Regions from separate parts of the Clavibacter davisi genome, predicted to be linked through region 2. Evidence: riboswitches for the same ligand, from Rfam matches in the RefSeq annotation. Region 2 holds a riboswitch; each other region holds the start of a gene.
The links. A riboswitch is a leader RNA that binds a small molecule or an ion and turns the genes downstream of it on or off. The one in region 2 is predicted to bind thiamine pyrophosphate.
Positions count from the first base shown of each region.

Region 1: it holds a riboswitch for thiamine pyrophosphate, as region 2 does, so the genes downstream of both, ACU4ZT_RS07495 (ECF transporter S component) here and ACU4ZT_RS03395 (YkoF family thiamine/hydroxymethylpyrimidine-binding protein) in region 2, are expected to answer to the same signal.
Region 3: it holds a riboswitch for thiamine pyrophosphate, as region 2 does, so the genes downstream of both, thiM (hydroxyethylthiazole kinase) here and ACU4ZT_RS03395 (YkoF family thiamine/hydroxymethylpyrimidine-binding protein) in region 2, are expected to answer to the same signal.

Region 1 covers NZ_CP199882.1:1,576,077-1,586,059, forward strand. Annotated here, with positions in the region: gene treZ (malto-oligosyltrehalose trehalohydrolase) at 1-1,264, opposite strand, end outside; gene treY (malto-oligosyltrehalose synthase) at 1,267-3,612, opposite strand; gene glgX (glycogen debranching protein GlgX) at 3,609-5,813, opposite strand; gene ACU4ZT_RS07490 (hypothetical protein) at 6,017-6,349, shown strand; TPP riboswitch at 6,476-6,587, shown strand; gene ACU4ZT_RS07495 (ECF transporter S component) at 6,623-7,276, shown strand; gene ACU4ZT_RS07500 (ABC transporter ATP-binding protein) at 7,279-8,835, shown strand; gene ACU4ZT_RS07505 (energy-coupling factor transporter transmembrane component T family protein) at 8,832-9,626, shown strand; gene ACU4ZT_RS07510 (nucleoside/nucleotide kinase family protein) at 9,616-9,983, shown strand, end outside.
Region 2 covers NZ_CP199882.1:674,803-684,785, reverse strand. Annotated here, with positions in the region: gene ACU4ZT_RS03415 (P-loop nucleotide/nucleoside kinase family protein) at 33-569, shown strand; gene ACU4ZT_RS03410 (energy-coupling factor transporter transmembrane component T family protein) at 590-1,267, opposite strand; gene ACU4ZT_RS03405 (ABC transporter ATP-binding protein) at 1,309-2,796, opposite strand; gene ACU4ZT_RS03400 (ECF transporter S component) at 2,799-3,410, opposite strand; gene ACU4ZT_RS03395 (YkoF family thiamine/hydroxymethylpyrimidine-binding protein) at 3,407-4,036, opposite strand; TPP riboswitch at 4,093-4,201, opposite strand; gene ACU4ZT_RS03390 (DUF2812 domain-containing protein) at 4,264-4,893, opposite strand; gene ACU4ZT_RS03385 (PadR family transcriptional regulator) at 4,890-5,213, opposite strand; gene ACU4ZT_RS03380 (hypothetical protein) at 5,358-5,759, opposite strand; gene ACU4ZT_RS03375 (hypothetical protein) at 5,756-6,370, opposite strand; gene ACU4ZT_RS03370 (hypothetical protein) at 6,452-6,580, opposite strand; gene ACU4ZT_RS03365 (adenylosuccinate synthase) at 6,673-7,962, opposite strand; gene ACU4ZT_RS03360 (DUF3151 domain-containing protein) at 8,062-8,538, opposite strand; gene ACU4ZT_RS03355 (exonuclease SbcCD subunit D) at 8,660-9,826, shown strand; gene ACU4ZT_RS03350 (AAA family ATPase) at 9,826-9,983, shown strand, end outside.
Region 3 covers NZ_CP199882.1:2,352,041-2,362,023, forward strand. Annotated here, with positions in the region: gene ACU4ZT_RS11120 (S9 family peptidase) at 1-770, shown strand, start outside; gene ACU4ZT_RS11125 (hypothetical protein) at 1,037-1,162, shown strand; partial or broken gene ACU4ZT_RS11130 (Abi family protein) at 1,202-1,939, shown strand; TPP riboswitch at 2,060-2,151, shown strand; gene thiM (hydroxyethylthiazole kinase) at 2,142-2,969, shown strand; gene thiD (bifunctional hydroxymethylpyrimidine kinase/phosphomethylpyrimidine kinase) at 2,966-5,317, shown strand; gene ACU4ZT_RS11145 (cupin domain-containing protein) at 5,470-6,357, shown strand; gene ACU4ZT_RS11150 (hypothetical protein) at 6,432-7,469, opposite strand; gene ACU4ZT_RS11155 (hypothetical protein) at 7,571-8,083, opposite strand; gene ACU4ZT_RS11160 (MFS transporter) at 8,460-9,827, shown strand; gene ACU4ZT_RS11165 (hypothetical protein) at 9,877-9,983, shown strand, end outside.

The sequences.
Region 1 (9,983 bases), 900 kb from region 2:
AGAGCATCGGCGTGAAGGGCGACGTGAGCGTGAGCACGGCCGCCAGCGCGAGCCCGCCCTCGTCGAGCGTCGCCGTCAGGCGGTCGCCGGTCGCCCGGTTGCCGATCTGGTCGTGGTTCTGGTTCGCGACCACGAGGCGGTGCGCGGGGATCCGCTCGAGGTCCAGCGGCCGACCGTGCACGCGGCCGCGGAACGACGACCACGTGCCGTCGTGGAAGAAGCCGCGCGTGATGACCTTGGCGAGCGCCCCGAGCGACGCGAAGTCCTCGTAGTAGCCCGTCGTCTCGCCCGTGAGCGCCACGTGGACGGCGTGGTGGAAGTCGTCGCTCCACTGCGCGTCGAGTCCGTAGCCGTGGGCCTCGCGCGAGGTGATCAGCTTCGGGTCGTTGAGGTCCGACTCGGCGATGAGCGTGAGCGGGCGGCCCACGTGCGCGGAGAGCACGTCCACCTGCACCGCGAGCTCCTCGAGGAGGTGCGTCGCGGTGTGGTCGACGAGCGCGTGCACCGCGTCCAGGCGCAGCGCGTCGACGTGGTAGTCGCCGAGCCACATGAGCGCGTTGTCGATGACGTACTCGCGGACGGGACCGGAGTCCTCCCCGTCGAGGTTGAGGCTGCTGCCCCACGTGTTCGCCGACGCCTCGTGCAGGTACGGGCCGTAGACGGGCAGGTAGTTGCCCGAGGGGCCGAGGTGGTTGTACACGACGTCCTGCACGACGCCGAGGCCGCGCGCGTGGCAGGCGTCGACGAAGCGCTGGTACGCCTCGGGGCCGCCGTAGGTCTCCTGCACCGTGTACCAGAGGACGCCGTCGTAGCCCCAGTTGTGCGTGCCGTTGAAGCCGTTGACCGGCAGCACCTCCACCAGGTCGACGCCGAGCGCGACGAGGTGGTCGAGCCGGTCGATCGCGGAGTCGAGCGTGCCCTCGGGGGTGAAGGTGCCGATGTGCATCTCGTAGACGACGGCGCCGGCGAGCTGGCGGCCGGTCCACGCCTGGTCGGTCCACGCGAACGACGACGGGTCGTACGTGCGCGAGCGCCCGTGGACGCCCTCGGGCTGGCGGCGGGAGCGCGGGTCCGGCAGCGGGGTGTCGGAGTCGTCCACGAGGTAGCCGTAGTCGAGGTCGCCGGAGGGGAGGGCCTCGGCGCGCGCGGCGTCGAGGGTCCACCAGCCGTCGCCCACGGGGGAGAGCGGCAGGCGCTCGTCCCCCACGGACAGCGCGAGGGTGCGGGCCTTCGGGGCCCAGATGTCGAAGCGGTCGTCGGTCATGCTCAGCTCCCGGGGGTGAGGTCGGCGGCGGTGGAGGCGGGCGCGAGGATCGCGACCGGGTAGTCGGCGAGGAGCGCGGCCACGGAGACGCGTCCGCCGTCGAGGCGGCGGCCGCTCACGTGGTCGACGAGCTCGCCCTCGGGCAGCGTGATCGTGGTGGATCCCCATCCGCCGCCGGACTCCAGCCCCACGGGCAGGCGGGTGGCCACGGTGATGGCGCCGCCGCGGTCGAAGGCGATCACGTGCGCCGCGGCGTCGCCCGCCGCGTGCAGGGGGTCGTAGCCCGTGAACAGCTCCGGGTGGTCGCGGCGGAGGCGGAGCGCGCGCGCCGTGACGAGGAGCTTCGCGGCGCCCGTCTCGTCGATCGCGGGCTCGGCGCCCGTGAGCACGGCGTCGAGGGCGGCGCGACGCGTGCCGAAGTCGACCTCGCGGCGGTTGTCGGGATCCACCAGGCTCGTCTCCCACAGCTCGCTGCCCTGGTAGACGTCGGGCATGCCGGGGGCCGTCAGCTGGATGGCCTTGGCGGCCAGGGAGTTCGACCAGCCGGGGCCGGAGAGGCGGTCGTAGAGCCCGGCGACGATGGTGCGGGCGCGCGGGTCGTCGAACGCCGCGTCGACGAGCGCGTGCATGCGCTCCTCGAACGCCTCGTCGGGCGCGGTCCACGTGGTGGAGTCGCCGGCCTCGCGCGACGCCTTCTCGGCGTACGCGTGCAGGCGCTCGCGCGACGCGGGCCAGGTGCCGACGAGCGTCTGCCAGAGCAGGTTCTCGAACGGGCCGTCGCCGGTGGGCGCGACCTCGCGGAGCCGCTCGAGCGCGTCGCGCCACGCCTCGGGCGTCTCGGAGAGCACGTCGATGCGCGCGCGCACGTCCTCACCGCGCTTCGTGTCGTGGGTCGACAGCGTGGTCATCGCGTGCGGCGCGACGCGCTGGCGCTCCTGCTGGCGGGCGTGGAAGTCGTCGACGTCGATCGCGAAGATCGACGGGTCGGCGCCGACCTCGTTGAGGGAGACGAGGCGCGAGTAGCGGTAGAACGCGGTGTCCTCGACGCCCTTCGCCATGACCATGCCGCTCGTCTGCTGGAAGCGCTGCGCGACGAGCGTGGACGGGTCGGACAGCTGCGGCATGAGCGCGTCGATGGTGGCGGCGAGGTCGGGGCGGCTGGCACGCGCGGCCTCGGCGGCCTCCTCGAGGTGCGCGAGCCCGCCCGGGAGGTAGCTGCGGTACACGGGGAAGGTGGCGAGCAGCTCGGCGAGCGCGTCGGCGGCGTCCGCGGGCGCGTCCTCGACGAGGCGCTCGAGGCGGAGCACCTCGCTGCGGAGGATCCCGTCGGCGATGCCGCGCTTGGTGCCGCGGATCATGTCGGCCCAGTCCGTGAGCTCACCCTGGGGCAGGCCGCGGAGGGACGCCTCGAGGTGATCGAGCTCGACCTGGCCGTCGGGGTCGACGAGCACGCGGTCGATCTCGGCGAGCGCGTCGTACCCGGTGGTCCCGGCGGTGGCCCAGTCGGTGGGCAGCGTCTCGCCGGGCTCGAGGATCTTCTCCACGAGCACGTACGCGCCGTTCGTGATCCGCGCCAGGTCGTCGAGGTAGCCCTTCGGGTCGAGCAGGCCGTCCGGGTGGTCGACCCGGAGGCCGTCCGCGAGCCCCTCGCGGAACCAGCGGGAGATCTCGGCGTGCGACTCCTCGAACACGCGCGGCAGCTCGACGCGGATGCCCGCGAGCGTGTTCACCGCGAAGAAGCGGCGGTAGTTGAGCTCGGCGTCGGCGCGACGCCAGTTGATCAGCTCGTACGACTGGCGCTCGTGCACCGTGCGGGCGTCCGCGTCGTCCTCGGCCGTGCCGGGCGCGACGGGGAACCGCTGGTCGTAGTAGCGCAGCTCGACGGTGCCGTCGTCGCCGCGGACCAGCGTCAGCTCGTCGAGCTCGGACTCGCCGTCGCCGAGCACGGGGATCCGCACCTTGCCGCGCCCGAAGTCCCAGTCCACGTCGAAGGCCTCGGCGTAGCGGCTCGCGGTGCCGTGGGTCAGGAGGTCCCACCACCAGAGGCTCTCCACCGGGGTGGCGACGCCGACGTGGTTCGGGACGATGTCCACCAGCACGCCCATCCCCAGCTCGTGGGCGCGGTCGGCGACGGCCTTCAGTCCCGCCGCCCCGCCCCGCGCCGGGTCCACCTGCGCGTGGTCGACCACGTCGTAGCCGTGGTCGGATCCGGGCTCCGCCGTGAGGATCGGGCTGAGGTAGACCCAGTCCGCGCCGAGGTCCTTCACGTACGGCAGCTGCGCCGCGACGGCCGCGAGGTCGAAGGACTCCCGCACCTGGAACCGGTAGGTGGAGATGGGGGTTCTCAACTGATGTCGCTCCTTGGGTCTGCGGCGGGCCGGTCGGCCTGCGCGTGGGTGAGGACCGCGAGGCTCGCCGCGACCGAGTGGTCGGGCTCCACCTCGGGCTCCGTGTAGGCGCGCAGCACCACGAGTGCCTTGGCCGCCACGTCCACGACGCTACTCGCGCGGAGCGCCGTCGAGTCGGCTCCGACGCCCGCGGTGTCGATCACGGTCTCCCACGCGTCCGCGTACTCGTCCGACGGGAGGGTGAACGACACCGGCTCGTCGTGGGCGTTGAAGTAGAGGAGGAAGTGCGTGTCGTAGATGTCCTCGCCGCGGCGGTCGCGCCCGCGGATCCCGTTGCCGTTGAGGAACATGCCGATCGCCCGGAGGCCGGACTCCCAGTCGTCGTCCACCATGGGTGTCGCGTCGGCGTCGAGCCAGACGATGTCGGGCAGCGGTTCGCCCTCGCCGCGGCGCACGGGCCGGCCGTCGAAGAAGCGGCCGCGCCGGAAGGTCGGGTGCTCCTTGCGCAGGCGCACCACCGAGGCGGTGAACTCCGCCAGCGGCTGGTCCGCCTGGTCCCAGTGCACCCAGCTGATCTCGTTGTCCTGCGCGTACGTGTTGTTGTTGCCCTGCTGGGTGCGGCCGAGCTCGTCGCCGTGCAGGATCATCGGCACGCCCTGCGACAGGATCATCGTCGCGAGCATGTTGCGCTGCTGCCGGCCGCGGAGCGTGAGCACCGCCGGGTCGTCCGTCGGCCCCTCCACGCCCATGTTCCAGGAGCGGTTGTGGCTCTCGCCGTCCTTGTTGTCCTCGCCGTTCGCCTCGTTGTGCTTCTCGTTGTAGGAGACGAGGTCGGCGATGGTGAAGCCGTCGTGCGCGGTGATGAAGTTGATCGACGCCACCGGGCGACGGCCCGAGTGCTCGTAGAGGTCGGCGGATCCGGTGATCCGGGCCGCGAACTCGCCGAGCGACGACGCCTCGCCGCGCCAGAAGTCGCGCACGGTGTCGCGGTACTTGCCGTTCCACTCGGTCCACTGCGGCGGGAAGTTGCCCACCTGGTAGCCGCCGGGGCCCACGTCCCACGGCTCGGCGATGAGCTTGACCTGCGACACCACCGGGTCCTGCTGCACGAGCTCGAAGAAGGTGGCGAGCTTGTCGACGTCGTAGAACTCGCGGGCGAGCGCGGAGGCGAGGTCGAAGCGGAAGCCGTCGACGTGCATCTCGGTGACCCAGTAGCGCAGCGAGTCCATGATCAGCTGGAGCGAGTGCGGGTGGCGCACGTTGAGCGAGTTGCCCGTGCCCGTGTAGTCCATGTAGTAGGTGGGGTCGTCCTCCATGAGCCGGTAGTAGGCCTGGTTGTCGATCCCCTTGAACGAGAGCGTCGGGCCGAGGTGGTTGCCCTCCGCCGTGTGGTTGTAGACCACGTCGAGGATGACCTCGATGCCGGCCGCGTGCAGCGCCCGCACCATGGACTTGAACTCCTGCACCTGCTGGCCGAGCTCGCCCGTGGACGAGTACGCGTTGTGCGGCGCGAAGAAGCCGATGGTGTTGTAGCCCCAGTAGTTGCGGAGGCCCTTCTCGAGCAGGGTGTTGTCCTGCACGAACTGGTGCACGGGCATCAGCTCGATGGCGGTGACGCCGAGGTGCTGCAGGTGGTCGATGACGGCGGGGTGCGCGATGCCCGCGTACGTGCCGCGCAGCTCCTCGGGGATCCGCGGGTGCAGCTGCGTGAGGCCCTTCACGTGCGCCTCGTAGACGACGGACTCGCTGTAGGGCGTGCGGGGGAGGCGGTCGCCGTCCCAGTCGAAGAAGGGGTTCACGACGACGCCGAGCATCATGTGCGGGCCCGAGTCCTCGTCGTTGCGGCTGGCCGGGTCGCCGAAGTCGTAGGCGAAGAGGGACGGGTGCCAGTCGAACTCGCCGCACGTGGCCTTGGCGTAGGGGTCCAGCAGCAGCTTCGCGGGGTTCGAGCGGTGCCCGTTCTCGGGCTCGTAGGGACCGGTCACCCGGTAGCCGTAGCGCTGGCCCGGCTGCACGTGCGGGAGGTAGCAGTGCCAGACGTGGGCGTCGACCTCGGTGACGTCGACGCGGGTCTCGGTGCCGTCCTCCTCGATGAGGCACAGCTGCACCTGCTCGGCCACCTCGCTGAACAGCGCGAAGTTCGTGCCGCTCCCGTCGAAGGTCGCGCCGAGCGGATAGGGGTTTCCGGGCCAGGTGTGCAAGTGGTCCTCCAGTTGGGTCGACTCGTCCCACGACGGCGCGCGCGCGGGCGCGGATCCGTCGGGGGCGGGGCAGGCGGTGGATCCGCAGCTGCCGCAGCGGCGGGGGAGGCCGGATGCGACGCGACGACGCACCAGGGGCGAGGTTACCGCGAGGACCGGGATCGCCCGGCATCCGGCGGGGCTCGCGGGGTACGGTGGGACGCATGACCAACCTCGTCGCACAGCTCGCAGAGAACGTGAAGAACGCCGGAGTGGGGACGGTCTACGGCGACCCCCTCGACATCGACGGCTCGACCATCGTGCCCGTGGCATTCGCCTGGTACGGCTTCGGCGGGGGCAGCGACCTCCCCGACTCCGAGGGCAACGTCGCGGGCGGCGGCGGGGGCGGCGGCGCCACCTGGCCCATCGGCGCGTACATCGCCACCGACGGCGAGGTGCGCTTCCAGCCGAACGTCATCGCGCTGCTCGCGGTGGCCACGCCCGTCATCTGGATCTCGGGCAAGGTCCTCGTCAAGCTCATCAAGACGCTCAGGTAGCGACGGGCGCCCGGCCGGCGCGCACGACCACCGCGGAGCGCGGGTGCCCTCGGGCGCCCGCGCTCCCGTGCGTCCGGGGTGCCCGCGCATCCCGGGCGCGGCGGACGCCCGACCGCGCGCTAGGATCGCCTCGAACACGGGAGTCCGGTGAGCCGGGCTGAGAGGAAGACACCCAGTCTTCGACCGTAAGAACCTGATCTGGATCATGCCAGCGCAGGGAGGCTTCCATCTCGCACCCGTGCCCTCTTCACACTCATCCGAAGGGCACGTCCAATGACCGCATCACCCTCGTCCACCGCATCCGCGCTCCCCGGCGACGCCGGCTCCCGCGCACCCCGCTCGGGGCTCCGCGCCCGCTGGCGCGTCATCGACATCGTCGTGGCCAGCGTCCTCGGCGTCGCCTCCGGCCTCGTCTTCGTCCTCTGGAACACGGCGTCGGTGCCCGTCGCCGGCCTGTTCGAGCCGCTGCTGCCCGGGCTCCAGGCCCTCGCCGGAGGCGGCTGGCTGTTCGCCGGCGTCCTCACCGGCATCGTGATCCGCAAGCCCGGCGCCGCCCTGTACGGCGAGCTGCTGGCGGCCTTCGTCTCCATGCTCGTCGGCAACGTGTGGGGCGTGAGCACGCTGCTCTCCGGCCTGACGCAGGGCCTCGGCGCCGAGCTCGTGCTCCTCGTCTTCCTCTACGCCAACTGGCGCGCCTACGTCGCCGTCCTCGCGGGCATGGGGGCGGGCCTCGGCATGGCCGTGACCGACCTCATCACCTACTACCCGGGCTCCTCGCCGGTCTTCGTCGTCGTCTACACGATCGCGGCGCTCGTGTCCGGTGCGGTGATCGCCGGCCTGCTGTCGTGGCTGGTCGCCCGGGCGCTCGCCCGCACCGGCGCGCTGTCGCGGTTCGCCTCGGGTCGCGACACCGCGGCCCGGGTCTGAGCGTGCGGCGACCCGGCCGGCGCGGCTCGACGGCCGCCCCTGTCGCCGACCGGTCGCCCGCGGACGCCGCGTCGCGGTCGGGCGGCGGCGGTGCGGCCGTCAAGGCCGTCGGATGGGGTTGGCGCCACGCCGGCCGGAGCGCCTGGGCCGTCCGCGACGTCGATCTCGTCATCGAGCCGGGGGAGCGCGTGCTGCTCCTCGGCGCATCCGGCGCGGGAAAGACCACGCTGCTGCATGCGCTCGCGGGCGTCCTCGGGGGCGACGACGAGGGCGAGAGCCGGGGCGAGCTGCGCGTCGACGGCGTGGATCCGGCCGGCCAGCGTGGTCGTGCCGGCCTCGTGCTGCAGGACCCGGACGCGCAGGTGATCCTCTCCCGCGTCGGCGACGACGTCGCGTTCGGCTGCGAGAACCTGGGCGTCCCGCGGGACGAGATCTGGATCCGCGTCCGCGACGCCCTCGACGCCGTCGGCCTCGACGTCGAGCTCGACCGGTCGACGACCGCGCTCTCGGGCGGCCAGAAGCAGCGGCTCGCGCTCGCGGGCGTCCTCGCGATGCGGCCCGGCCTCCTGCTCCTCGACGAGCCCACGGCCAACCTCGATCCCGAGGGCGTCGGCGAGGTGCGCCGCGCGGTGGAGCGCGTGGTCGCGTCCACGGGCACGACGCTCGTGGTCATCGAGCACCGCGTCGCCGTCTGGCGGGACCTGGTCGACCGGGTGGTCGTCCTCGGGGCGGACGGCGGGATCCTCGCCGACGGCGCGCCCGACGACGTGCTCCGCGACCAGGGCGCCTCCCTCGCGGCGGCCGGCGTGTGGGTCCCCGGTCGGGAGCCGGCGGCGCCCGACCGCGCCCCGGCGGCGCCCTCCCCGCTGCTCCGGGCCGATGGCCTCGCGGTGGGGCGACGGCGTGGTGTCGCCGTGGCGGAGGATGTCTCGCTGACCCTGTCCGCGGGACGCGTCGCGGCGCTCACGGGACCCAACGGCGGCGGCAAGAGCACGCTCGCGCTCACGCTCGGCGGGCTCCTGCCCGCCGTCTCCGGCCGGGTGGTCGCCGAGGGCCCGCTCGCGGACGGCCTCGACGCGGATCCGTCCGCCTGGCGCTCGCGCGAGCTCGCCGCCCGCATCGGCACCGTCTTCCAGGACCCGGAGCACCAGTTCCTCGCGGCGACCGTCCGCGCAGAGCTGAAGGTGGGGCCCCGCGCCGTCGGCGCCGACCCGGCGACGTCCGCGCGACGCGTCGACGAGCTCCTCGTGCGCCTCCGGCTCGACGGCCTCGCCCAGGCCAACCCCTTCACGCTGTCCGGGGGCGAGAAGCGCCGGCTGTCCGTGGCCACCGCGCTCGCGACGGCCCCGCGCCTCCTCGTCCTCGACGAGCCGACCTTCGGCCAGGACGCCCGCACCTGGGCGGAGCTCGTCGCGCTGCTCGCCGACCTCGTCGACCGCGAGGGCGTCGGCGTGCTCGCCGTGACGCACGACGAGGACCTCGTGGAGGCGCTCGCGGACGACGTGCTCCGCCTGGCTCCCGCCGCCGCGGCACCCGCGCGGCTCCGGGTGGTCCGGTGAGCGCCGCGATCCGCGAGCCAGCGCCCGCCGCGCGTGCGACCGGCCTCGCCGCCGTGAACCCGGTCGCCCGGCTCGCCGCCGCGCTCGTCCTGACCCTCGCGCTCGTCCTCAGCCTCGACGTGGTGTCCGCCGGTGCCGCGCTCGCGCTCGAGCTGCTGCTGCTCCCGCTCACCGGGATCCGCGTCCGGTCCCTCCTCGTCCGGGGCATCCCGATCTGGATCGCGGCCCCGGGCGCGGGCCTCACGATCCTGCTCTACGGGCGCACCTCGGGAGACGTCTACGCGCAGTTCCTCCTCGTGGTGGTGAGCGAGGGTTCCGTGCTGCTGGCCCTCGCGACGACGCTCCGCGTGCTCGCGGTCGGCATCGCGTCGCTCATCCTCTTCTCGGACGTGGACCCGACCGACCTCGCCGACGGCCTCGCGCAGGTGTGGCGCCTCCCGTCGCGGTTCGTCCTGGGTGCCCTCGCGGGCGTCCGCCTGGTCGGGCTGCTGCTCGACGACTGGCGCTCGCTCGAGCTCGCCCGGCGGGCCCGCGGGGTCGCCGACCGGGGCCGCGTGCGTCGGTTCGCGGGGCAGGCGTTCGCGCTGCTGGTCCTCTCCATCCGCCGCGGCAGCAAGCTCGCGACCGCGATGGAGGCGCGCGGCTTCGGCGGACCGGGCGCCCGGACCTGGGCGCGCCCCAGCGTCGTCGGTCGGCGCGAGCACCTGGTGGTCGTGGTGGCCGTGCTCGTCGCCGCGGTGTCCGTCGGCGCGGCCGTCGCGGCCGGGACGTGGGACTTCGTTGCCGCCTGACGCGGGGGAGCGGCGCCCCGCGCTGGTCCTCGTCGACGGCCCGAGCGGATCCGGCAAGTCGACGCTCGCCGACGCCCTCGTCCGCGACGGCGATCCGGCCGCGCAGCTCCCGCCGGGCGCGCAGCTGCTCCGCCTCGACGACGTCTACCCGGGCTGGGACGGTCTCGAGCGGGCGTCACGGCACCTCGAGCGGCACGTCCTGCCGGAGATGCGGCCGGGCGGGCGCCCCCGGTGGCGCCGCTGGGACTGGGCGGCCGACGCGCCCGCCGAGTGGCACGACCTCGACCCCGACCGGCCGCTCGTGGTCGAGGGCTGCGGATCTCTCACGCGGATCGCGGCGGCGCTGGCTACGCACCG
Region 2 (9,983 bases):
CGTCGGCGCCACGCCGCCGATAGCCTCCGGCCATGATCATCTGGCTGAACGGCACCCACGGCGTGGGCAAGACGACGACCTCGCGGCTCGTGCAGGAGCGGATCCCCGACAGCCGCGTGCTCGACGCCGAGAAGGTCGGCGAGGTGCTCATGGACATCCGGCCGCCCCTCCCGCAGCTGGACGACTTCCAGCACTGGACGCCGTGGCGCCCGCTCGTGGTCGAGACGGCGCGGCGCGTGCTCGACTACGCGGGCGGCACGCTCGTCATGCCCATGACAGTGCTCGTCGAGGCCTACTGGCGCGAGATCAGCGCCGGCCTCGCCGCGCACGGCATCCCCATCCGCCACTTCGTGCTGCACGCGGACACGGCGACGCTCCGCGACCGGATCCAGCACGATGCGGACCTCGGCCCGTCGGCCTTCCGCTTCTCCCGCGTGGAGCCCTACGAGGAGGCGGCCCGCACCTGGCTGCACGCGGAGGCGGAGGTCGTCGACACGTCGCGGATCACCCCGGCCGAGGCGGCCGACCGGATCGCGGGCGCGGTCCTCGTCGGGGCGTCCGGCGCCTGATCCGCCGGCGGGCCCGCGCGTCAGCCCCGCGACCTCCGTCGCCACACCGTGCGCGGCTCGAGCCCGAGGCCCCGGGCCTCCAGAGACTGCGCGACGCGGGCCGACCGGCGGATGCACGACACCAGCAGCGCGAACGCCGCCGCCGCGAAGGGTCCCCGCCGCGGACGACCGCGCCGGTCGAGGGGCGCGCGCACGGCCTGCGCCGCGCGGATCGTCGCCCACTCCGCGGGGAGCCGCTGGAGCATCCGCTGACCGGCGAGCACCGCGAAGGTCACGCGCGCGGGCAGCCGCAGGTCGAGGTGCAGGCTGATCATGAGGTCGACCGGATCCACGGCCGCCAGGAACGCGACCGACAGCGTGCCGAGCGCGAGCGTCCGCAGGGCGAGCGCGGCGCCCATGTCGAGGCCCTCCTCGGTGATCCGGAACGCCCCCGCCCGCGCGAGCACCGCGCCCGGCCGGCTCATCGCGTTCACCAGCAGGATCCCGAGGGCGAAGCCGCCGAATGCGAGCTGCGCGCGGAGGACGGCGCCGACGCCGACGCGCGCGCCGACGAGCGCCAGCGCCACGGCGAGCACGAGCACGCCGAGGGCGACGGCCGGATCCCGCACGGCGATGAGCGCGGCCGACACCGCGAACAGCCCGGCGAGCACCGCCGACGGGTTGCGCCGGGCGAGCCAGCTCGCGCGCGGCCCGCTCACGCGTGGCCCGCTCGCGCCGAGGCCGCTGACGACCGGGCCGCTCACGCGATCCCGCCCGCGACGAGGAGGGCCGGCGACGCGACGAGCGCGTCCACCCCGCCGTCGTGGATCACCGTGCCGCGCCCGAGCACCACGGCCCGCGTGGCGTGACGCCCGATGAGCGCGAGGTCGTGGCTGGAGAACACGACCGCGCGCGTGCGCGACGCATCGGCGAGCGCCCCCATGGCCGCCTCGGCATCGCGGCGGTCGAGCCCGAAGGTGGGCTCGTCCGCGAGGAGCACCGGCCGGTCGTGCACGAGCATCGCGGCGAGGCTCAGCCGCCGCTTCTCCCCGCCCGACAGCCGGTGCGGCGACGCGTCCCGCACGTGCTCGAGGCGGTGGCGGCGGAGCGCGTCGTCGATGCGCGGGTCGTCGTCCGCGAGGCCGACGGCGATCTCGTCGCGCACGCTGGCGGCCACGAACTGGTGCGCCGGATCCTGGAACACCATGCCGGGCCGCGCCCCCGCGACACTCCCGGCGACCGGGGGAACGAGCCCGGCGAGGGTCCGCAGCAGGGTCGACTTGCCGGATCCGTTCGCCCCGATGAGCGCCACCAGCTCGCCCGGCCGGAGCGCCAGGTCGACGCCCGCGAGCACGGGCGGGAGCGGATCCGGCGCGCGGCGGAAGCGACGCGGCCGCACGGCCGCCGGGTGCACGGCGAGCCCGACGGCACGCAGCACCGGCTCCGCCGCGGGGGCCGCGAACGCGCGCGGGACCGGCGTGTGCGCGTCCGCCGCCCACCCCGGCACCCAGCAGCCGGACTCGGCGAGCGCCGCCGCGTGCTCCCGCAGCACCTCGTGGGTGGGGCCGTCGGCGAGGAGCCGGCCGGCGGGATCCAGCGCGATGGTCCGCGCCGGCAGCCCCTCCGGCCCGAGCGCGTCGAGCCGGTGCTCCACCATCAGCACGGCGACCTCCGCCGGCAGCCGCGCGATCGCGTCCCGCACGGCGCGCACGCCCGCGGCGTCGAGCATCGCGGTCGGCTCGTCGAGCACGAGGAGCGCGGGCCGGGCGGCGAGCGCGGCCGCGATGGCGACGCGCTGCGCTTCTCCCCCGCTCAGCCGGTCCGTCTCCCGGTGCCGGAGGTGGCCGGCGCCCACGGCCTCGAGCGCCTCGTCGATGCGGGCGTCGACCTCCGCCGGATCCACGCCGTGGTTCTCGAGCACGAGCGCCACGTCCTGCTCGACCGTGGGCAGCACGACGGCGGCCGACGGATCCTGCGCCACGAAGCCCACGTGCCGCACCCGGTCGAGCACGGGCGCGTCCACGAGCCCCGCGACGGTCGCGCTCCCCGTCATGGTCGCGTGCACGGAGTGCGGCACCACGCCGGTGACGACGTGCAGCAGGGTCGACTTGCCGGATCCGGACGGGCCGATCACGAGGATCCGCTCCCCCGCCCCGATCCGGCAGGTCACGTCCCGCAGCACCTCCCGCGAGCGGAACGCGACGCCCACCCCGTCGAGCGCGACGACGGGGCCTCGCGCGTCCGTCACCCCTACGTCCGGCCGACGGCGAAGTCGTCGACCGCGCCCGTGCGGACCAGCGCGTCGACGATCACCTTCGCCAGCAGGCCGCCGAGCACGACGCCGGAAGCCACCTGGATCACGAGCCGCACCCAGAACAGTTCGGTGCCGTACCAGTCGGAGCGGAACGCCGAGAAGAAGAAGACGAGCAGCGCGCCGAGACCGCCCGAGACCGCGTAGTGCAGCCAGCCGTAGCGGCGGTAGCGTCCGGCCGCGAACGGGATCTCGCTGCCCGCGCCCTGGATCGCCGCCGACACGAAGAGGATCGGCCCCACGGCCGACCCGAGGAACACGACCTCGATGACCGACGCGATCACCTCCGCCGCGACGCCCGCGAACGGCCGCCGGATGACGGCGATCGCGATGGGCGCGACGAGCAGCCAGCCGCCGAGCAGCACGTGCTGGGTCAGGTCGCCGAGCGGCCCGGCCGCGACCGACAGCGCGGTCCAGCCCTGCACGAGCACCCAGTAGAGGAAGCCGAAGACCACGCCCAGCGTGACGAGCAGCACGATGTCGCGGAGGTCCCAGCGCGCGCGGCGCGGGGCGGTGGGACGCGGATCCCGCGCCTCGACGGGCGCGCTCATGCGCCGGCCGTCCGGCTCGGGCTGTTCAACGAGACGGTGAGGTGGCTGGTGACGTGCGCCACCGAGCGGCCCACGAGCACCCAGCCGGCGGCGGCCGTGGTGATCACGTCGGCGAGGTCGCCGCGGAGCGCCGTCACGAAGTGCTGCGACCCGGCGAAGGTGCCGACCGTGCGGGCGTGGTCGATGGCCGCGTGGATGTCCTTCATGTGATCCGCCGAGGCCGCGTCGGACAGCGGGTACAGCGCCCACTGCGCGGACGCGGCGATCCCGGTGGCGTCCGCCGCCGGCACCTCGCCGACGCGCACGACGCCCGTGCCGCACGCGACCTCGCCCGGGCAGCCCCGCGAGAACGCGATGGTCGCCTGCACGTGCGCGCCGGATCCGGCGGCGTGCGCGAGCAGGGCGACGAGCCAGCGGACGATGTCCTGCTCGGACCCGCCGACGAACGTGCTCACGTCGTCGGTCTCGACGACGAGGCCGTCGGCGGGCGTCGCGGCGAGCGCGCCGAGGATCACGTCGACGAAGTCGTCGCGCATGACGGCGAGGCTGAGCCGGGCGCCGACGCCGAACTCCTCGGGGGTGGGCGCCGCCTCGAGGCGGGTGGTGGGGGATGCGGTGCTGGTCACGCGCGTGCCTTCCGTGGTCGCGGATGCACGGGTGGGACGCGCGCGGATGCGCGGTCCCTCAAGAGATGCCTCCCTGCGCTGGCATGATCCAGATCAGGTTCTTACGGTCGAAGACTGGTGGTCTTCCTCTCAGCCCGGCCTACCGGACTCCCGTGTTCGGGATGACCATACCGCCGCCGCGACGGAGTCGGCGCGACGCCGGGCCTGGCCGTGGAGGACGGTGGGACCTACGCCTCCGCCGCCGCCGCGACCGCGCGCCGATAGAGGATCCCCTGCCGCACCGCCGTCACGAGCATCACGACGCACCCGACCACGAGGAGCAGCGGCAGTCCCACCCGCATCGCCACGAACACCGACTCGAACAGGAACGCGCCGGCGAACCGCCACCCCTCCATCTCCCAGAGGCCGGGCGTCAGGTACCACTCGTCCGGGCGCAGGATCGCGCGGACGCCGGATCCCTCCGTCGCGGCGAGGACGAACACCACCACCAGCAGCGGCAGGAGCACCGCCGCGTTCACGTCGAGCGCGCGCTTGTACCGCTCGGCCCGCGACCGGGCGTCGGAGAAGATCTCGGCGTCCGCATCCGCCGTCGTGGACGCGAAGTGCTGCGTGCCGCTCCTGCGGCTGCCGCTGATGTGCCTCCAGCCCGCGTCGGCGAAGAGCTGCACGTAGTCGGCGAAGTCGGCCGCCGTCATGCTCGGCCGGTAGTCGATCCGCACGACGGCGGATCCGGGCTCGATGTCCGTCGACGTGTAGACGAACCCGCGCCTCCGCATCAGCCGCCCCTCGGCCGCCATCCGGTCGAGCCAGCGCTCCTCCTCGTCGAAGTCGACGAAGAACCTGATCACCATGGTCATCCCTCCCTGCTCCCCCGGCCGCGGTCGTGCAGCCGCACGAGGTGGGCCATGCGCTCGGCGTCCTGCGCGAGCACCTCGGATCCCCGGTCGGTGATGAGGTACACCTTGCGCCGCGGATCCTCGCTCGCCACCCGGGTGATGAGCCGCTGCTTCACGAGCGTGTCGAGGGCGCCGTAGAGCGTCCCCGGCGCGAGGCGCACCGCGCCCTCGCTCATCTCCTCGACGCGCGCCATGATCGCGTACCCGTGCGCCGGCTCGCGCAGGGCGAGCAGGATGCAGGCCACCGTCTCGGTGAGCGGCAGCAGCGGGTCCCTCGTCATCGCGCCCTCCTCATATCGTCCGACTGTACAGTCGGACGATATACAGCGCAACGGAATAGCCCGATCGGGGGCGTCCTACCGCTCGACGACCAGCCGCCGTGACACCACCTGCTGCGCGAGCCGCGAGCCGCGAGTCGTGCAGCGCTATCCAGCCACCACCGCGGACGCGATCTCCAGCAGCGCCTCGTGTGCGCGACGCGCCCTGGCCACGTCGTCCGAGGAGACGGGGCGATGCGCGTAGCCCGCCTTGGTCTTCAGAGCGAGCAGCCTCTCGAGGTGCTTGGCCGCATCCGGGTCCGCCCGGCGGAGCATCGCCACCGACTCCTGGTGGTTGCCCGTCGGGGAGTACTCACCGCTCGCGACGATCGAGATGACGTCCCCGGAGGCGATGCCGGAATGCACCGCGAGGGTGACGTAGGCGTCGCCGAACTCGTCGGCGTCGTCGGAGGCCGCGTCCGCGAACAGCTCCGCGGCGTCCGCGAACTGCCTCGCCTTGCGGAATCGACCGTCCGCTTCGGTCCGCCCTGCTTCGCGAGCCGGTGTCATGCCGCTCCGACCTCCTTGCGGAAGCCCGCCGCGCTTCCCGTCAACACGATCCCCTCGTCGGCGATCGACCTGAGCAGCGGCTCCTCCGCGGCCGCCCCGCGGATGTCGTCGCGACCGTACTCGATGATCCGTGGATCGTTTCCCGTCCACCGATGGATCCGGCGTGCGAGCTCCGAGACGTCGTCGGACCATTCGTCGGAGGCGGGCCGATCCCGGACGAGCAGCAGGTCGAGGTCGCTGTCGAGCCGCATGGAGAGCCGCGCCCCCGAGCCGAAGAGGACGGCGAACAGGGGTGCGACGCGGAAGGCCGCGAGGGAGGCCCGGATGCGGTCGTGGAGCTCCCGATCGAGACGCGCGAGCTCCAGGATCGCCGGAGCTGCGAGATGGTCCCGGTTCAGCTTGTGCAGCACGGCCTTCCCGGCCGACTGGGTGTCGACCACGCCTTGCTCCGCCAGCCGGCGCAGGACCCGGCGGATGCCCTCGGGCGATCCCGAGCCCGCGAGGCTGCGGATCCGCGCGACCGTGAACCACGAGTCCGACCGGGCGAGCACGCGGAGGACGTCTCCATCGATCGTGGGAGTGATCGTGCGGAACGGATGCTGCAGTTGCATGCCCAGGATCGTAGTCGATCGCCAACTATCCTGGTCGATCGATCGGGTCTGACCTGATGCGCGCGCGAGCCTCGGGGCGTCCTACCGCTCGACGACCAGCCGCCGCAGCTCCGCCGACGACACGTAGCCGAAGCGGTGCAGCTCGCGCCACGCCGCCACGTACTGCTCCTGGCCCATGTCGAGATCCGCCTGGAGTCGCTCGCGGTTCATGGTGCGCGCGTCGGCCCGGCTGAGGAAGCGCGCGAGGTCGGCGGCGTCCGTGCCGAGGCGGGCGTCGTCGGCCCAGCCGTCGTGGATCAGGGTCAGGCCTCGAGGAGGTCGTGCAGCACGACGACCTGCTCGCGCTCCGGGCCCACGCCGACGGCCGAGATGCGGGCGCCGCTCATGCGCTCGATGGCCATCACGTAGTCCTGCGCGTTCTTCGGCAGGTCGGCGAAGGTGCGGCAGCCCGTGATGTCCTCCTGCCAGCCCGGCAGCTCCTCGTAGACGGGCGTGGCGTGGTGGAAGTCGGACTGCGAGACGGGCACCTCGTCGTGGCGCACGCCGTCGACGTCGTAGGCGACGCAGACCGGGATGGTCGCGAGGCCCGAGAGCACGTCGAGCTTGGTGAGCACGAAGTCGGTGACGCCGTTGATGCGCGCCGTGTAGCGCGCGATGGGCGCGTCGTACCAGCCGCAGCGGCGCGGGCGGCCGGTGGTGGTGCCGAACTCGAAGCCCTTGGCGCGCAGGTACTCGCCCGACGCGTCGTGCAGCTCGGTGGGGAACGGGCCGGCGCCGACGCGGGTCGTGTACGCCTTGACGACCGCGATGATCCGCTCGAGCCGATTCGGCGCGACCCCCGAGCCCGTGGCCGCGCCGCCGGACGTGGCGCTGGAGGACGTGACGAACGGGTACGTGCCGTGGTCGATGTCGAGCATGGTGGCCTGGCCGGCCTCGAAGAGCACGGTCTTGCCCTCGTCCAGCGCGGCGTTCAGCTCGAGCGACGCGTCGCCGACCATGGGCCGCAGGCGCTCGACGTAGGAGAGCAGGCTCTCCACGATCTCGTCGGCCGAGATGGCGCGGCGGTTGTAGATCTTGACGAGCATGTGGTTCTTGGCGTCGAGGGCCGCCTCCACCTTCTGGCGCAGGATGTTCTCGTCGAAGAGGTCCTGGATCCGGATGCCGACGCGGTTGATCTTGTCGGCGTACGTAGGCCCGATGCCGCGGCCGGTGGTGCCGATCTGGCGCTTGCCGAGGAAGCGCTCCGTGACCTTGTCGATGGTGCGGTGGTAGTGCGTGATGACGTGCGCGTTCGCGCTGACGCGGAGGCGCGAGACGTCCACGCCGCGGGCGGCGAGTGCGTCGAGCTCGTGGAACAGCACCTCGATGTCGACGACGACGCCGTTGCCGATGACGGGCACGACGCCCGGCGTGAGGATGCCCGACGGCAGCAGGTGCAGCGCGTACTTCTCGTCGCCGACGACGACCGTGTGGCCGGCGTTGTTGCCGCCGTTGAACTTCACGACGTAGTCGACGCGGCTGCCGAGGAGGTCGGTCGCGCGTCCCTTGCCCTCGTCCCCCCACTGGGCTCCGATGATCACTACTGCGGGCATGGCTCACTCCTCGTCGGGGCGGGTCGGTCGGGGTGGATCGGGTGGCGTGCGGTGGTGCGGGCGGAGCTGCGGTGCGGGGTGCTGCGCGGAGCGGGCGGGTCAGTCCTGGCCGCGGATGACGATGGCCTCCGTGGGCGGGAGCGCCCCGGCGGTCGCGGCCTCGATGTGGCCGGCGGCCGTGGGATCCGCGTCGCGCAGGAAGGCGCTGAGGCGCGAGACCTCGTCCTCCTCGCCGATGGCGGCGGCCGCGCGACGCAGCGCGTAGAGGGAGCGGAGGACGCCGCGGTTCGGCTCGTGGCTCCACGGCACGGGGCCCTGGCCCTTCCAGCCGGACTTGCGCAGCGAGTCGAGCCCGCGGTGGTAGCCGACGCGCGCGAACGCGTAGGAGGCGATGCGGTCGCCCTGCACGTACGCGGAGTCGGCGAGCAGCGCCCAGACGAGCGACGACTGCGGGTGGTCGGCCGCGATGGCGCCGAGCGTGTCGTGATCGCCGTCGGCGTTCGCGATGCGGGCGGCGACCTCGGGCTCGTCGGCCAGGCGCGTCTCGGGGACGCCGAGCAGGTTCTCTCCAGTCACACTCGATCCTACCAAGGCGGTCCGGCCGGTCCTCCTGCGGCAGCCGCCCGGGCGGCCCGGCCGTGTCGGCGCCCTCCGGTAGCGTGACGGGCACCGCCGGCAGCCCCACGGAAGGACCCGCGTGCGCATCCTCCACACGAGCGACTGGCACCTCGGGCGCACCCTCCACGGCGAGGACCTGCACGCGCATCACGCCGCGTTCCTCGACCACCTGGTCTCACTCGTGGAGGAGCGGCCGGTGGACGTGGTGCTCGTCGCCGGCGACGTCTACGACCGCGCGGTGCCGGGCGTGCCGAGCGTCACGCTGCTCGGCGACGCGCTCGCGCGGCTGAGCGCGCACGCCACCGTCATCGTCACGCCCGGCAACCACGACTCGGCCGCGCGCCTCGGGTTCGCGTCGGGGCTGCTGCGCGACGGCCTGCACATCCTGGCCTCGGTCGAGACGCTGGATCGGCCCGTCGTGGTGGAGGACGCCGACGGGCCGGTGGCGTTCTACGGGGTGCCGTACCTGGATCCGGATGCCGTGCGCGCGTCGCTCGCCGCCGCCGGCGCCCCTCCCCTGCCGCGCTCGCACGAGGCCGTGCTGGGCGCGGCGATGGACCGGGTGCGCGCCGACGCCGCCGGACGACCGGAGGCGCGCGTGGTCGTGGTCGCGCACGCCTTCGTCACGGGCGCGGCGCCCAGCGAGAGCGAGCGGGACATCCGCGTGGCCGGGTTCGACCAGGTGCCGGCGTCGGTGTTCCGGGGCGCGGACTACGTGGCGCTCGGGCACCTGCACGGGGCGCAGGAGGTGCGGGCGGCGGGATCGGCACGGCCCGTCATCCGATACTCCGGCTCGCCGCTCGCCTTCTCCTTCGGGGAGCGGATGCAGCGCAAGTCGAGCGCGCTCGTCGAGCTGCGGGCCGACGGGTCCACGACGGTCGAGCTGATCGACGCCCCCGTGCCGCGGCGGCTCGACGAGGTCACGGGCACGCTCGCGGAGATCACGGACGGCAGGCACGCCGACCTCGCCGACGCGTGGCTGCGGGTGCACGTGACGGATCCGGTGCATCCGGCCCACCTCGTGGCGCGTGTGCGGGAGGCGCTGCCGCACGCGCTCGTGGTGCTGCACGAGCCGGAGGGGCGCGTCGAGGGCGTGCGGTCGCGGGTGGTGGACGCCACGACGGATCCGCTCGAGGTCGCCGCCGACTTCGTGGAGCACGCGACGGGCGCGCCGCCCACCGACGCCGAGGCGCTCGTCCTCCGCCAAGCGTACGAGCAGGCCCTCGCCGCGGACCGGAGCGCCTGATGGACCTGCACCGCCTCACCCTGCGCGCCATCGGTCCGTTCGCCGGCGAGCACGTCATCGACGTGGCCGAGCTCGGGAGGTCGGGGCTGTTCCTCCTGGAGGGGCCCACCGGATCCGGCAAGTCGACGCTCATCGACGCGATCGTGTTCGCGCTCTA
Region 3 (9,983 bases), 1.6 Mb from region 2:
AGGACGGCACGGAGATCCCGCTGTCGGTCGTCTACAAGCGCGGCCTCGTGCACCCGGGCACGCCCGCGCCGCTCCTGCTCTACGGCTACGGCTCCTACGAGGCGAGCATCGACCCGTCGTTCTCCATCGCACGGCTGTCGCTGCTCGACCGGGGCATGGCGTTCGTCATCGCGCACGTGCGCGGCGGCGGCGAGATGGGCCGCCGCTGGTACGACGAGGGCAAGACGCTCACCAAGAAGAACACCTTCACCGACTTCGTGGCGGCGGCCGACCACCTCATCGCGCGCGGCTGGACGAGCCCGGAGAAGCTGGTGGCCGAGGGCCGCAGCGCCGGCGGGCTGCTGATGGGCGCGGTCGCGAACATCGCGCCCGACCGGTTCGCCGGGATCCTCGCGGGCGTGCCGTTCGTGGACGCCCTCACGAGCATCCTCGACCCGTCGCTGCCGCTCACCGTGATCGAGTGGGACGAGTGGGGCGACCCGCTGCACGACCCCGAGGTGTACGCGTACATGAAGTCGTACACGCCGTACGAGAACGTGCGCGAGGGCGTGGAGTACCCGCGCATCCTCGCGGTCACGAGCCTCAACGACACGCGCGTGCTCTACGTCGAGCCCGCCAAGTGGACGGCCCGCCTCCGCGAGGTCGGCGCGCCCGTGCTGCTGCGCACCGAGATGCAGGCCGGCCACGGCGGCAAGTCGGGCCGCTACGACGCGTGGCGCGAGCGCGCGTCCGACTACGCGTGGGTGCTCGACGTGGCGGGGCTGGCGTAGGGCTGGACTCCGCGAGATCTCCGCGGCCGCGCTGCCCGCTGTCGGGGCGCGCAGCGCGGCAGCGTCGCAGCGCTTCACGTCGCTGGGGTCACCGCTACTTCCCGCGCTCGGAAAGGGACGCGATGAGGCACCTCTGTGGAGTCCCCGGTCTGATCCGACGGGCTCGTTCCGGCCCAGGAATCGGCTACCATTGAGGCAATCGACCCCCTCCCAAGCCTCTCCACGATGCTCAAATGGGAGGGGCCTTTTTCTTTCCGAGGGGTGCGATGAAGCCCTACCTGTCCTGGCACGATCAGACCGCTCTGATGGTAGGCCGTGGCCTGATCGTGCCCGACGAATCGGACTGCGCCCGGTTCCTGGCGGCGCACAACTACTACCGCTTCTCGGGGTAAGCGCGGTACTTCCAGACGGCTCCCCATCTCGGCGACGACGACTTCGTGAGCGGGACGGCGTTCGACGACGTCCGAGGGGTCTACGTCGCCGACGACGCACTGCGCGATTCTCTCGTCCGGCCGCTCGCTCAGGTCGAGCTCCTGCTGCGGTCGCATGTCGCACATGTCATCGGTCGCGAGCACGGCCCCTATCAGGCGTATCTCGAGCAGGACTTCTACACGGATGTCGGAGGTCGAGAGGCCACCGTCGAGTCCTGTCTCCGGGACATCGACCGCAGCAAGGACCGGCACATCCTCCGCTACCGCGGGCACGCAGGAGAGGACTCCGACTACAGCCGGCTGCCGGTGTGGTCCGCTGTCGAGGCATGGTCGTTCGGGACCCTGTCCAAGGCGATCGAGCGGGGAGCACAAGGAACCCTCGCCGACTCCGTCGCGACCAGCATCGGTGTGGCGAAGGCCGGATTCGCCTATCGCGTGAGGGCCTTCGTCTACCTCCGCAATCGCTGCGCGCATCACAACAGGCTGTGGAATCACTCCATCGTCGATGCCGGACCGACGCCGAACAACGTGCGGACCAAGGCCAAACGGATCGCGGGCCAGTTCGGCCCTCGATCGGTGCTCGACGTGATCGCGTCGCTGGATGACATGATCACCCGCGCCGACGTCGCCGTTCCTCTCCTACCGATGCTGGTCGAGACCCACGAGCGGGAGGGCCGATTCTGGCGGGGTCTGGCTGCGCCCGAAGGGCCGACAGATCACGCAGACGGTCCGAGATGACCGTCTGATTCGTCGTCCCCCGACCGTGGGCTCGCATGACGCATCGACCTCATCGTCGCCTCGGGACGTCTCGGCCTCGCTGCTCGACCCGGCGGGCGCGACGCGTCTCCCCTAGGGTGGATCCCTGACACGGGGTGCCCACGAGGGCTGAGATGAGACCCGTCGCACCTGATCCGGTTCGCACCGGCGGAGGGATGTCACCATGAGCGCTGCGCGCCCATCCACCCAGGAGATCACCGGGACGGGGTCCGCTTCGGCGGATCTCCTCCACCTGCTGCGGGAGCGCGTGCCGCTCGTGCAGTGCATCACGAACGCCGTGGTTACCGGCTTCACCGCGAACGTCCTCCTCGCGCTGGGCGCCGCGCCCGCGATGACGGACGTGCCGACCGAGGCGGGGCCGTTCGCGCGCATCGCGTCGGGTCTGCTCGTGAACCTCGGCACGCCGCACGCGGAGCAGCGGGAGGCGGCGGTCGAGGCCGCCCACGCGGCGCGCGAGGCGGGCACGCCGTGGGCGCTGGATCCGGTCGCCGTCGGCGCCCTGCCGGTGCGCACGCGGCTCGCGCACGAGCTCGTGGCGCTGTCGCCGACGATCGTGCGCGGCAACGCGTCCGAGATCATCGCGCTCGCGACCGGCGGCGCGGGCGGCCGCGGGGTGGACGCCACCGACGAGGTGGAGGCGGCGCTCGACGCCGCGACGCTCCTCGCGCGCACCTACGGCACGGTCGTCGCGGTGTCCGGGCCGGTCGACCACCTCACGGACGGGACCCGCCTCGTGCGCGTGCACACGGGCGACGCGCTCCTCACGAAGGTGACCGGCGGCGGCTGCGCGCTCGGCGCCGTGATGGCGGCGTTCGCGTCGACGGATCCGGATCCGCTGCGGGCCGCCGTCGCCGCGACGAGCGTCTACACGATTGCCGCGGAGATCGCCGCCGCGGGGGCGCGCGGGCCCGGGTCGTTCGCCGTCGCGCTGCTCGACGCGCTCGATGCCGTCACGCCCGAGCTGGTCGCCCAGCGCGAGCGCCTCTCGTGAGCGCGCTCGACCTCTCCGTCTACCTCGTCACCGACCCCGCCCTGTGCGGCGCGCGCGGCGTGCCCGCGGTGGTGTCCGCGGCTGTGGCCGGCGGGGCGACGGCCGTGCAGATCCGCGACAAGCACGCGAGCGCGGCCGAGCTGCTGGCGACCGTGTTGGCCGCGGCGGACGCGATCGACGCGCACGCGGCCGCGCATCCGTCCGCGCCCCGACCGGTGCTGCTCGTGGACGACCGCGTCGACGTCGTCCTCGCGGCCCTCGCCCGCGGCGCGCGGGTGGACGGCGTGCACGTCGGCCAGTCCGACGTCCCCGCCGACCTCGTGCGCGCGATGCTCGACGCCGCGAGCCCCGACCACCGCCTCGTCGTGGGCCTCACCGCGAACACGCCAGCGCACGTGGAGGCGGTCCGCGCGCTCCCCGCGGGCACGGTCGACTACCTCGGCGTCGGCGTGATCCGCCCCACGAGCACCAAGCCCGACCATCCGGCGCCGCTCGGGCACGACGGGTTCGGGATCATCGCGGGCCTCTCCCCCGTGCCGTGCGTCGCGATCGGCGGCGTCGACGTGGGCGACGTGGCCGCGATCGCGGCGGCGGGCGGCGCGGGCACGTCCGTCGTGTCGGCGATCTGCGCGGCCGAGGATCCGGAGGCGGCGGCGCGCGAGCTGGCGGAGGCGTGGGAGCGGGTGCGGGTACGCGCGGGCGCGAGCGCGGGATCCGCTGGAGACGCGCGCGCGGCGGAGTCCGACGCGGCGGAATCCGACGCGACAGAGCCCGGCGCCCCGGCCGCGGATCCCGCCGATGCGGCGAGCGCCGAGCCGGCCGGCGACCCCGCGGCGGGCGACCCGACCCGCGTCCCCCGCGTCCCCCGCGTCCCCCGCGTCCTCAGCATCGCCGGCACGGATCCGACGGGCGGCGCGGGCATCCAGGCCGACCTCAAGTCCATCGCGGCGAACGGCGGCTACGGCATGGCCGTGGTCACGGCGCTCGTGGCGCAGAACGCCAGGGGCGTGCGGGAGATCCACGTGCCTCCCGTCGCGTTCCTCCGCGCGCAGCTCGACGCGGTGTCCGACGACGTCGTGATCGACGCCGTGAAGATCGGCATGCTCGGCTCGGCCGCGGTGGTCGACGAGGTGGCCGACTGGCTGCGGGCGGTGCGTCCGCCGGTGGTGGTGCTGGATCCGGTGATGGTCGCGCAGTCCGGCGACGCCCTCCTCGACGCCGACGCGACCGAGGCCCTCCGCCGCCTGCTGCCGCTCGCCGACGTCGTCACCCCGAACCTGCCCGAGCTCGCGGCGCTCCTCGGCGCGCCCGAGGCCGAGGGCTGGGACGAGGCGCTCGCGCAGGGCCGCGACCTCGCGGGTCGCCACGGGGTCCGCGTGGTCGTGAAGGGCGGGCACCTCCGCGCCGACGACTGCCCGGACGCGCTCGTGACGCCGGGCGCGACGTCCGCGGATCCGGCGGTGGACGTCGTCGCCGGGCCGCGCATCGCCACCACCAGCACGCACGGCACGGGCTGCTCCCTCTCGAGCGCGCTCGCGACCCTGCACCCGCGGCGCGGCGACTGGCTGGTCGCGCTCACGGAGGCGAAGGGCTGGCTCACGGGATCGCTCGCGCACGCGGACGACCTCGACGTCGGATCCGGCGCCGGCCCGCTCGACCACCTGCGCGCGCTGTGGGACGCGGCCGGCACGCACGCGGGATCGATCGCCGCGGAGATGTGGGCGGGATCCGCCGACCTCCGCCGCGAGATCGACGAGCTCGCCTTCGTCCGCCGCCTCGGCGACGGCACCCTGCCCGAGGCGTGGTTCTCCCACTACCTCGCGCAGGACGCGATCTACCTCCGTGCCTACTCGCGCGTGCTCGCGCGGGCGAGCCAGCTCGCACCCACGCCCGACGCGCAGGTCGTGTGGGCGCGGGCGGCTGCCGACGCGATCGCCGCGGAGTCGGCGCTGCACGCGGAGTGGCTGTCGCGGCACCCGGCGCCGATGGTCGCCGGGCCGGTGACGCGCGCCTACGTCGACCACCTGCTCGCGCACGCCGCGTCGAGCGACTACGCGGTGCTGGTCGCGGCGCTGCTGCCCTGCTACACGATCTACGCCGACGTCGGCACGCGGCTCCGCGCGGCGGGCGCGGCGGCGACGGCGTCCGGCGACGCGCATCCGTACGGCGCCTGGCTCGCGACGTACGCGGATCCGGCCTTCGCGGAGGCGACCCGCCGCGCGGGCGAGCTGGTGGACGAGGCGGCCGTGCTCGCGGGTCCCGCCCGGCGCCCGGCGATGCTCACGGCGTCCCTCCTGTCTTCCGCCTACGAGCGCGACTTCTTCCGCGCCCCGGAGGCCCTCGGCTGATCGTCCACCGCACGGGCGCCCGGAGCCTGGGGACGCCCGGCCGCGTTCCCAGCCGCCCCCGCGGGAGGATGCCCGTGCCCCGACGCGACACCGCGCCGGGGCTCCCCGTTCCACGACCCGGGCACCCGCGTGCCCGACAGAGAGGACACCGCATGCGCGTCCAGGCCGAGACCCCCGCCATCACGATGCCCGCCCACCAGTTCACGGGCGAGGTCCACCTCCGCTGGCTCTCCACCCCGCAGACCGCCGACCAGCGCGCGGTCGTCGCGGCCGTCACCTTCGCGCCCGGCGCCCGCAGCGTCTGGCACACGCACGTCCTCGGGCAGACCCTGCACATCACGTCCGGCATCGCCCGGGTGGGCACGCGCGACGGCGGCGTCGTCGAGGTCGCGCCGGGCGGATCCGTGTACATCGAGGCCGGCGAGGAGCACTGGCACGGCGCCACGGCCCACGCGCCCATGGAGCACATCGCGGTGCTGGAGGACGGCGACGACCCCGTCGCCGCCGTCGGCTGGGGCGAGCACGTGACCGACGAGGAGTTCCTGCAGCCGGCCGTGCCCGCGTCCGTCGCGACGCCGACCGCCACGCCCGCGGCCGGGCACCACGTGCCGCTCGGCACCCCGGTGCTCGTGCACGCGCTGCACTACACGGCGATGTTCGGCCCGAAGCCGTTCGACGAGGCGCTGCTCGTGTACCTCGACAACGGCTCGTACAAGATCCTCTCGCCCGGCGAGGAGCACTACGGCAGCTACGTCTCGGCGGCGGAGACGGGCGTGGAGCCCCGCCACGTGGCGTTCCTGTCCTGGCCGTCGGACGACTGGGAGCGCAACGTCGCGAGCCACACGCTCACGTTCTCGGACGACACGGGCGCCTTCATCCAGTCGCTCGTGCTGCCGGGCGACGCGGTGCCGCGGGCGCAGCACGGCTTCGCCGAGGTGGTCGCGGATCCCGAGCGCGTCGACATGACGGCCTCGTGGGAGCAGCTGCGCGTCACGCACGCCGAGGTGTTCGACCGCCTGCGGGAGCGCGCGCACCGCTGATCGGGTGCTGCCCCGCGGAGGCGGAGGCGGGAGGCAGGCGGGTGGCGCGTCCTCGGGACGCGCCACCCGTCCGTCTACTCGGCGGCGGTCGCGGGATCCGCAGCGGCGTCGGCGGCGCGCGCAGCCCGACGACGGCGGCCGACGAGCAGCACGACGATCGCCGCGAGGAGCGCGAGCACGGCCGCGGCCACGCCCAGGAGGAGCACGGGATCCGGTCCCGTCTCCTCCTGCACGACGGTCGTGGTGCCGGCGTCGGGGAACGTCACGTCGGCCGTCGTCGCGTGCGCGACCAGGCCGCTCGCGAGCGCGAGCTGCGCGGTCCAGGGTCCGGCCGGGATCCCCGGGGCGAGCGTGACCGCGACCTCGCCCGTGGCCCCGGGCGCGATGGTCGCCACGGCGTCGACGGGCGACGGCCCGGCCGAGAGCCCGCCGGGGCCGCCGGTGAGCGTCAGGGTGCCGGACACGTCGACCGCACGGCCGCCCGTGTTGGTGACGGCGGCGACGAGGCGCGGGGCGCCGTCCGCGCTGCGGCCCGCGGTCACGGCGCCGATGGTGAAGTCGGCGGGCGGGCCGTTGCCGGGGCCGACCGAGAGGTAGACCCGGATGCCCACGCGGCTCGCGGCCGCGATGCTGGCGCCGGGCTGGGCGGGCACGGCGACCTCGGCCCAGACGGCGGCGTAGCGCTCGCCCTCCGCGGCGTCGGCGGGGACGGTGATCGTCACCGGCACGTCGGCGCTCGCGCCGGCGGCGAGCTCGACGGTGGGCTGCGCGACGGCGGTCCACGTGGTCAGCTCGTCCGGCGTCGCCCCGTCGAGGCCCACGAAGGTGCCGCCGTCGATCCGGGCGCCGCCCGCGTACACCTTCACGGACTGCGGCGCGGAGGTGCCGTTCTGCACCTGCACGCGGCGGGTGATGGTCGCGCCGGGCTGGACGCGGTCGACGATGTAGGAACGCGCCCGCGGGTCGTCCTGCGTGGCGACGGGGATGTCGAGGAGGCGGATGCCGATGCCGTCGGCCGGCGCCGGGGTGGTCGGCGCGGCGGCGGACGCCGGGAGGGCGGGTCCGAGCGCGAGCGCGGACGCGATGAGGAGGATGCGGATATGGCGGCGCACGATTTGCTCCCGATGCTGGGTTGCGGGCAGGCCGGCCGGCTGGCCGACATGCGGGTGGGGACGGCCGCGGATGCGGCCGTCCCCACCCCTCGTGCGCGGTGCTACAGGACGGACTGCGTGAGCGTCGCCGTGTAGTCGGTCGCCGCGAGGGCGTTCGCCGGGACGGCGACCGCGACGGTCGCACCCCACGTGGCGGTGTTGTTGCCGTTCGCCGCCGTGCCGGTCTGGACGGCGCCGGAGCCGGCGGCCGCGGTGGCCGCGGCGACCGCGACGGTGCCCGTGGTCGTTGCGGTCGTGGGCGTGTAGGTGATGCCCGCGACGGGGATCGACGTCTTCGTGGTGGCCGACGCGAACGACGACATGCTGACCGACGAGGTCCAGCCGATGGTGTCGGCCGTGAGGTCGGAGACCTGGACGCCCGAGATCGTGCCGGTGGAGGTCGCGCCCGGAGCGACCTTGGAGAGGGCGACCGCGGCGGGGGCCGTGATGCTGAGGGCGCCCGCGGTGACCTCCATCGTGGCGGTGGTGGTCGCGGCCGACGCGGGGAGCGCGGTCAGGCCGGTGAGGGCGACCGCTCCGACGACGACGACGGTGGTGAGGATGGACTTGCGCATGGTGCCGCCTTGTGGGCTCAAGGTGCACGGGTGCCGGGGATCGCCCCGACACGCCGAACCGTACGCCTCGTTTCGTGCACTCCCGACCACGGGACGTCATCGGCCTGTCCGCCGCCGCCCGTGCCGCCCCCGATCGGCAGCAACGCGGTCATGCCGCCCCGCGACGATGCCGGGCGCGAGGGGCTGGGCGCTCGTCCGGCCGTGTCATCCCGGGCGTGTCAAGACTCGTCCCGGGGCCGCGGCGACCCCGCCGGCGCGCGGATCCGGCGGCGGATCCGCCCGCCCGGCTACGCTCGGTCCGTCCTCCCGAGGAGACCATGCGCGCCGCCCGGCCGCCGTCGCTGCTCCGGACCCGTCCCTCCCGAGAGCCGAGAACATGACCACGACCACCTCGCAGCCCACCCGCGCCCAGCGCCTCGACGGACTCCCCTGGACCCGCGCGCACTCGCGCATCCTCGGCGGCAGCGGCGTCGGCTGGGCGCTCGACGCGATGGACGTCGGCCTCATCTCGTTCGTCATCGCGCAGCTCGCGGTCGTCTGGAAGGCGGATGCGGGGCAGCTCGGCCTCGTCGCGTCCGCCGGGTTCCTTGGCATGGCGATCGGCGCGAGCGTCGGCGGCCTGGTCGCCGACAGGATCGGCCGCCGCCAGGTCTTCGCTCTCACACTGCTGGTCTACGGGGTGGCCACCGGTGTCTCGGCGCTCGCGATGTCGGTGGGCGCGCTCATCGCGCTCCGCTTCGTGGTGGGCCTCGGGCTCGGCGCGGAGCTGCCGGTCGCGTCCACGCTCGTGAGCGAGTTCTCGCCCGCGCGGATCCGCGGCCGCGTCATCGTGATCCTCGAGTCGTCGTGGGCGGTCGGCTGGACCGCCGCCGCGCTCATCGGCTACCTCGTGATCCCCACGAGCGACGACGGCTGGCGGTGGGCGCTCGCGCTCGGCGCCGTGCCCGCGGTGTGGGCGATCGTCGTGCGGCTGCGCCTGCCGGAGTCGGTGCGGTTCCTCGAGGGGCGAGGGCGGCACGCGGAGGCGGAGCGCGTGGTGCGGGCGCTGGAGGCGGCGGCCGGGAGGGCGCCCGCGCCCGACGCCGACCGCCCGGCGAGCCCCGCGTCGGATCCGGCCGACGGCCCCGAAGCCGCTGCCGCCTCCGACGGCGCGCCTCGCGAGCGCCTCTTCGGCGCCCGCCTCCGACGCCGCACGCTCTCCCTCTGGATCGTGTGGTTCTGCGTCAACTTCGCCTACTACGGCGCCTTCATCTGGCTGCCGACGCTGCTCGTCGCCCAGGGCTTCTCGCTCGTGCGGTCGTTCGGGTACACGCTGCTCATCACGCTCGCGCAGCTGCCGGGGTACGCGGTCTCCGCCTGGCTGGTCGAGCGGTGGGGGCGACGGGTGACGCTCGCGGTGTTCCTCGCGGGATCCGCGGTGTCGGCCGGCCTCTTCGGCACCGCCGACGACGTCACGACGATCCTCGTGTTCGGCGCCCTCATGTCGTTCTCGAACCTCGGTGCGTGGGGCGCCCTCTACGCCGTGACGCCGGAGCTCTACCCGACCCGCGTGCGCGCGACGGGCGCCGGCAGCGCGGCGGGCTTCGGACGCCTGGCCTCGATCGTCGCGCCGCTGTGCGTGCCGCCGCTGCTCGCGCTCGGCGGCGTCGCGCTGCCGTTCGGCGTCTTCGCCGCGGTGTTCGCGCTGGCCGCGGCTGCCGCGCTCACCCTGCCGGACCTCCGCGGCGCGACGCTGGAGGACTGAGCGGGCGGATCCGGTCGGTACGCTCGGAGTCCCGATCCGAGGAGCCGCCGTGATCCTGTCTGTCGTGATGCCCGCCGTGATGGTGGTCGTGGTGATCCTCATCGTCTTCGCCGTCATCGGCACCAAGCGCTCCAACCCGACGCAGGACGCCCAGGA